DNA from 2 places in the Streptomyces aquilus genome. Region 2 is predicted to be linked to the other one. Evidence: riboswitches for the same ligand, from Rfam matches in the RefSeq annotation. Region 2 holds a riboswitch; the other holds the start of a gene.

Region 1 (3,394 bases), 2.6 Mb from region 2:
CGGCCGGCGGAGTCGTCGCCGCGCTCGTCTCGGCGCTGCTGTTCACCGGCCAGACCACCGCGCCGGCGGTCGCCGCACCCCGCCCGCTGGTAGTTCAGGCGGACTCCACCCCCGTACCCCTGGAAACCCTGGCCGAGCGGGCTCGGGCGGCGGACAGTTCGGCCGTGCTCCGCAAGGGCACCCACGTGCGGACCTGGAGCCTCGGCATGAGTGACGGCAAGCCGCCGATCACCTACCCGGAGGAGCGCATCGTCCGCTGGAACGCCGACGACAGCCACACGGAGACCGTCGACGACGGCCACGACCGCACCACCCGGACGTACCCGCCCAGTTGGAGCGACGCCCCGCCGCAGTCCCCGCCCCCGCACGACGTGGCCCGGCTGCGCGCCTACCTCCAGGAGGCCGCGTACAGCAGGACTCCGCTCACCACGGGCGAGCTCCTCGACGCCGTCGACTACGTGCTCGACACCTGGCAGCTCGGCGCCCGGGAGTCGGCGGCGCTCGCCCAACTGCTCGCGGACACCGACGGGTTGAAGCCCGTCGGACAGGTGACGGACCGGCTGGGGCGGCGCGGACAGGCGTACGTGTACGAGCAGTCCGGCCTCCGCAAGATGCTGATCATGGACCCGGCCACCGGCGCCGTGCTCGGCCTGGAGACCACCTTCACGAAGGCGGAGCCCGAGTACGGCGTGAAAGCCGGTGACGTCATGGACTACAGCGCCTGGACGCGCTGACTCACGCCCCGAGCTGCCGGGTGGCGGCGTCCACCGTCTGCTCCAGCAGCGTCGCGATCGTCATCGGACCGACGCCGCCCGGCACCGGGGTGATGAGGGAGGCCCGCTCGACGGCGGAGTCGAAGTCGACGTCGCCGATGTTGCCCGGGTTGTACCCGGCGTCGATCACGACCGCGCCGGGCTTGATGTCCTGGCCCTTGATGAGCTGCGGCCGGCCCACGGCGGCGACCACGATGTCCGCCTCCCGGACGACCGCCGACAGGTCCGTCGTACGCGAGTGGCAGTACGTCACCGTCGCGTCCCGGGCAAGCAGCAGCATGCCGGCGGGCTTGCCGAGGATCGCGCTGCGGCCGACGACCACGGCCCGCTTGCCGGACGGGTCGACGTCGTACGCGTCGAGCAGCCGCATGATGCCGCCGGGGGTGCAGGACACGAAGCCCGGCAGGCCGAAGCTCATCGTCGCGAACGAGGCGAACGTGACGCCGTCGACGTCCTTCTCGGGGGCGATCGCCTCGAACGCGGCGCGCTCGTCGATGTGGGCGCCCATGGGGTGCTGGAGCAGGATGCCGTGCACGGCGGGGTCGGCGGAGAGCTCCTCAAGCGTGCCCACCAGGTCCTCGGTGGTGGTCGCCGCGGGCAGCTCCACGTGCCGGGAGGCGATGCCGGCCTTGCGGGAACGGTTCTGCTTCATGCGGACGTACGTCACGGAGGCGGGGTCCGCGCCGACCAGTACGGTCGCGAGACAGGGCGTCGTGCCGGTGCGTGCGGTGAGGTCGGCGGCGCGCCGGGCGGTGTCCTCGACGATGCGTCGGGCGAGCGCGGTGCCGTCCATGAGACGTGCCTGGGTCATGATCCACTCCTGGGCTGACAGTCGGGTTCGCCCAGGCGCACGGCTTCATGTCGTACGGGCCGCTCCCCGGTGGTGCTCCACCTCAGCGCCAGTCACGGCCCGCCCCCAGCCTAACCCCGGCGCCGCCTGCGCAGGCCGTGCGGGGTCGGGGGGAGTGCGCGGGGCCGGGTCCGCCGTAGCACCGACCGCATCAGCGCGGCGGACGCCAGCCGGGTTGCCGCCGAGGCCGGCAGCGTGCGGCGGGAGCGCACCGGGAACGATCGGCCGAGGCCCGCACGCGCCGAGAAGGTCCAGGTCAACCGGGACGTGATCTGGACCTTCGGCAGACTTCTCCCTACTCGTCCCATGCCTGGAGCATGATCTGTTCGGCGATCTTGCCGTCGCGCAGCGTGATCATGGATTCGGCGAAGACCCGGACCCCGTCCGAGTACTCGCAGGACTCGGTGTAGGCGACCTGGTCGCCCTGCATGATGCACTTCTCCAGCTTGTGCGCCTTGATGTCGCGGCTGTAGACGTCCTCCAGAAGCTCGCCGATCTCGTTCCGGCCGTGCAGGACCCTGGGATTGCTGGGCTGGGTGTTGCGGTCCACGATGCGCAGCTCCGCGTCGTCCGCGTAGAGCGACAGCAGATTCGCGGCCTTGTCTCCCTCGATGCCCTGACGCAATGTCTCCGTGCTGAACGCGCCCATGATGACCTCCTGTGAGGCCCGCGGCCCGAGGGGAGGGGCCGCCCGGGTCTCACCTTCGAGACTCCTCCGCCCCGCCGGTCTCGGCAAGCGCAACCGGGGCACTGCGCCTGACGGGTGAGAGCGGTCCGGCACCCGTGTCCGCGCCGGGCGTGTCGGCGTTGCTGACAACATGATCTCCACTCGACGTATCGTCGCCGTCGTCGGTCTCGCCGCCGGTGTCACCGGCCTCGCCGCCCCGATGGCGAGCGCGGCCCCCGTGGACGCCGACACCGCCAGGCTCAGCCCGATGGCCACGCTCGACTCCCTGTCCGTGAGCGACATCCCCGCGGAGCACAAGGCCGAGATCCCGCGCCCGACCGAGCAGCTGGCCCAGCTCAACCGCCTGAACGACCTGAACCAGCTGAGCCAGGTGACCGACCTGGTCGCCCCCGTCACCGGGCTGCTGCCGGGTATCCAGTAGTGATCTGATCCGTGTACGGACTCGTACGCGCACGTCCACACCAAGGGCCGTCCGGGCAACCGGGCGGCCCTTGACATTGCCCGGGGCCGCGCGGAGCATGCGCTTAGCAAGTGAATCTTGGTTCACTTGGCGAACGTTTTCTCGCAGTGCACACATTGTCGTGGCGAACGAAGAGGTCCGCATCATGCCCATCACCCGCGAACTCCTCATCGGCGGCAAGGACGTGCCCGCCGCCTCCGGCCGGACGGCCGAGGACCTCAACCCGTACACCGGGGAGGTGTACGCGACCGTCGCGGCGGCGGGCCCCGAGGACGTGCGGCGGGCCGTGGACGCGGCCGACGCGGCGTTCGAGGAGTGGGCGGCGCTGGCCCCCTTCGCCCGGCGCGCGATCCTGTTGAAGGCGGCCGATCTGCTGGAGGGCAAGGGCGACCAGGTCGCCGAGCTCATGGCGGGCGAGGCCGGCGGCACCCGGCCGTGGGCGTACTTCAACGTGGCGCTCGCCGCCAACATGCTGCGCGAGGCGGCGGCCGGCGTGACGGCCCCGCGCGGCGAGGTGCTCACCGCGCAGGAGCAGGGCGCCCTCGGCCTCGCGGTGCGCGAGCCGGTGGGCGTGGTCGCCGCGTTCGCGCCGTGGAACGCGCCGGTCATCCTCGGTGTACGGG
Region 2 (3,394 bases):
TGCTTCTGATCGATCGACGATCTTCGTGAGTCGCCGTTCCTTGACAACTCAACAGGGCGTTTGTCAGCCCAGGTCGATCTCCGGGTACAGCGGGAAGCCCGCCACCAGGTCGGTCGCGCGGTGCGAGATCTCGTCGGCGACCTTGGCGTCCAGGACGTGCGCGGCCTTGGAGGGCGCGCCCGACTTGGTGGTGCCCGGCTCGGTGGTGGTGAGGACGCGGTCGATGAGACCGGCGACCTCGTCCATCTCGGCGGTGCCCAGGCCGCGGGTGGTCAGGGCGGGGGTGCCGATGCGGATGCCGGAGGTGTACCAGGCGCCGTTGGGGTCGGCGGGGATCGCGTTGCGGTTGGTGACGATGCCGGAGTCGAGGAGCGCGGCCTCGGCCTGGCGGCCGGTGAGGCCGTAGGAGGTGGCGACGTCGATCAGGTTGAGGTGGTTGTCGGTGCCGCCGGTCACCAGCGTCGCGCCCCGGCGCATCAGGCCTTCCGCGAGGGCCCGGGAGTTGTCGACGATGCGCTGGGCGTAGTCCTGGAAGGCGGGCTGCCGGGCCTCCGCCAGCGCGACCGCCTTCGCGGCCATGACGTGCGGGAGCGGGCCGCCGAGGACCATCGGGCAGCCGCGGTCGACCTGGTCCTTGAGGGAGTCGTCGCACAGGACCATGCCGCCGCGCGGGCCGCGCAGGGACTTGTGGGTGGTGGTGGTGACGATCTGGGCGTGCGGGACCGGGTCGAAGTCGCCGGTCAGCACCTTGCCCGCGACGAGACCGGCGAAGTGCGCCATGTCCACCATCAGGGTCGCCCCGACCTCGTCGGCGATCTCGCGCATGATGCGGAAGTTCACCAGCCGGGGGTAGGCGGAGTAGCCGGCGACGAGGATGAGCGGCTTGAAGTCACGGGCGGAGACGCGCAGCGCCTCGTAGTCGATCAGCCCGGTCGCCGGGTCGGTGCCGTAGGAGCGCTGGTCGAACATCTTGCCGGAGATGTTGGGGCGGAAGCCGTGGGTGAGGTGGCCGCCGGCGTCCAGGGACATGCCGAGCATGCGCTGGTTGCCGAAGGCCTGGCGGAGTTCGGCCCAGTCGGCGTCGGTGAGGTCGTTGACCTGGCGGGCGCCGGTCTTCTCCAGGAACGGGGCCTCGACGCGGTCGGCGAGGACGGACCAGAAGGCGACGAGGTTGGCGTCGATGCCGGAGTGCGGCTGGACGTAGGCGTGGCGGGCGCCGAAGAGCTCCTTGGCGTGCTCGGCGGCGAGGGATTCGACGGTGTCGACGTTGCGACAGCCGGCGTAGAAGCGGCGGCCGATGGTGCCCTCGGCGTACTTGTCGCTGAACCAGTTGCCCATGGCCAGCAGGGTGGCCGGGGAGGCGTAGTTCTCGGAGGCGATCAGCTTGAGCATCTCGCGCTGGTCGTGGACCTCCTGGCCGATGGCGTCGGCGACGCGCGGCTCGACCGCGCGGATCACGTCGAGGGCGGCGCGAAAGGCGGTGGACTCGCTGGACAGGGGCTGCTGCTCTGACATGTCGTCGGCCTCCGGATGGCGTGGCGGGTTGCGGTCACGATTCACGGCTCGGCCCAGGCGCACGGCACTCGGTCATTCACAGGCCGCTCCCCGATGGTCCGTCCCATCCCAGCGCGCCAGTCACGGCCCGCCGATCAGCCTACCGGGCGCGCCGTACGCCGGAGGTGCCGCGTCCACCATGCGAGCGACGATGGAAGGGGGCCGTCCTCATCCCTGGGAGTGCCCGTGAACGCCACGGAGAAGCTCATCGCCTCGGCCGAAGCCCACACCGCGCACACCTATCATCCGCTGCCCGTGGTCGTGGCGACGGCGGACGGGGCGTGGCTGACGGATGTGGAGGGGAGGCGGTATCTGGATCTGCTGGCCGGTTATTCGGCGCTCAACTTCGGCCATCGCAACCGGCGACTCGTCGATGCGGCGAAGGCTCAGCTGGAGCGGGTGACGTTGACGAGCCGGGCCTTCCACCACGACCGGTTCGCCGCGTTCTGCTCCGAGCTGGCCGAGCTGTGCGGGATGGAACTGGTGCTGCCGATGAACACCGGCGCGGAGGCGGTGGAGACGGCGGTGAAGACCGCTCGGAAGTGGGGGTACCGGGTCAAGGGCGTGCCCGCGGAGATGGCGAAGATCGTGGTGGCGGGGAACAACTTCCACGGCCGCACCACCACGCTGATCAGCTTCTCCACCGACCCCGAGGCGCGGGCGGACTACGGTCCGTACACTCCCGGCTTCGAGATCGTGCCGTTCGGTGATCTGACGGCGATGCGCGCGGCGGTCACGGAGAACACAGTGGCCGTGCTGCTGGAGCCGATCCAGGGCGAGGCGGGAGTCCTGGTCCCGCCGGCCGGCTATCTCCCCGCGGTCCGGGAGCTGACCCGCGAGCGGGATGTGCTGTTCGTCGCGGACGAGATCCAGTCGGGCCTGGGCCGGACCGGCCGGACGTTCGCCTGCGAGCACGAGAACGTGGTCCCGGACATGTACGTCCTCGGCAAGGCGCTGGGCGGCGGGGTCGTACCGGTCTCGGCGGTGGTGTCGAGCGCGGAGGTCCTGGGGGTCTTCCGGCCCGGTGAACACGGTTCGACGTTCGGTGGCAACCCCTTGGCCTGTGCGGTCGCGCTGGAGGTGATCGCCATGCTGCGAACAGGCGAGTACCAGGCACGCGCCGCCGAACTGGGCGCTCATCTCCACCGCGAACTAGAGAAGTTGACCGCCACCGGCCGCGCGACAGCGGTACGCGGCCGGGGCCTGTGGGCGGGCGTGGACATCGCCCCCACCCACGGGACGGGCCGGGAGATCTCCGAGAGGCTGATGCACCGGGGCGTACTCGTCAAGGAGACCCACGGCCGCACGATCCGCATCGCTCCGCCGCTGGTGATCAGCGAGGAGGATCTGGACTGGGGGTTGGCTCAGCTGGCGGCAGTACTTCGCTAGGCCGGTCACACCGGCTTTCGGCCCCAGGCGCTCACCATGAAGTTGGGGAGGTAGGTGGTGCCATGGTTCTTCGTCAGGGTGATGACGTCCTCGATGTCCCAGTCGGTCACCTCGCCGGTGGCCAGGAGGCGGGGGCGCAGTGAGCGGAGGGTGAGCGGGAGGAAGACCGCGTCGCCGCCGGTGCGGACCGGGGCGTGGACCTGGGCGCCGACCTCGGTCAGGCCGGCGTCCGTCAGGGCCTGGGACAGGCTGCGACCGGTGCCGGGGGCCACGTCGGCGGCGCCGAAGGCGGCGCGGAGGGCGCGGCCGAGGCGTTCGGCCGGCTCGGTGTAGCCGGGGTAGTAGCCGGCGGCGGCCGGTTCCGTCGGACCGTCGATGTCGAAGTCCTCGACGATCACCCAGCCGCCGGGGCGGGTCGCCGCGACCAGTCGGCGCAGGGCCTCGTCGCGGT

The links. A riboswitch is a leader RNA that binds a small molecule or an ion and turns the genes downstream of it on or off. The one in region 2 is predicted to bind ZMP and ZTP.
Region 1: linked by a shared signal. The riboswitch ahead of EJC51_RS41710 (bifunctional 5,10-methylenetetrahydrofolate dehydrogenase/5,10-methenyltetrahydrofolate cyclohydrolase) and the one ahead of EJC51_RS29995 (glycine hydroxymethyltransferase) in region 2 are both predicted to bind ZMP and ZTP.

What each region holds. Positions count from the first base shown of each region.
Region 1 covers NZ_CP034463.1:9,109,537-9,112,930, forward strand. Annotated here, with positions in the region: gene EJC51_RS41705 (CU044_5270 family protein) at 1-734, shown strand, start outside; gene EJC51_RS41710 (bifunctional 5,10-methylenetetrahydrofolate dehydrogenase/5,10-methenyltetrahydrofolate cyclohydrolase) at 736-1,584, opposite strand; ZMP/ZTP riboswitch at 1,607-1,690, opposite strand; gene EJC51_RS41720 (nuclear transport factor 2 family protein) at 1,919-2,272, opposite strand; gene EJC51_RS41725 (hypothetical protein) at 2,442-2,732, shown strand; gene EJC51_RS41730 (aldehyde dehydrogenase family protein) at 2,917-3,394, shown strand, end outside.
Region 2 covers NZ_CP034463.1:6,490,491-6,493,884, reverse strand. Annotated here, with positions in the region: gene EJC51_RS29995 (glycine hydroxymethyltransferase) at 64-1,515, opposite strand; ZMP/ZTP riboswitch at 1,560-1,649, opposite strand; gene rocD (ornithine--oxo-acid transaminase) at 1,741-2,943, shown strand; gene EJC51_RS29985 (class I SAM-dependent methyltransferase) at 2,949-3,394, opposite strand, start outside.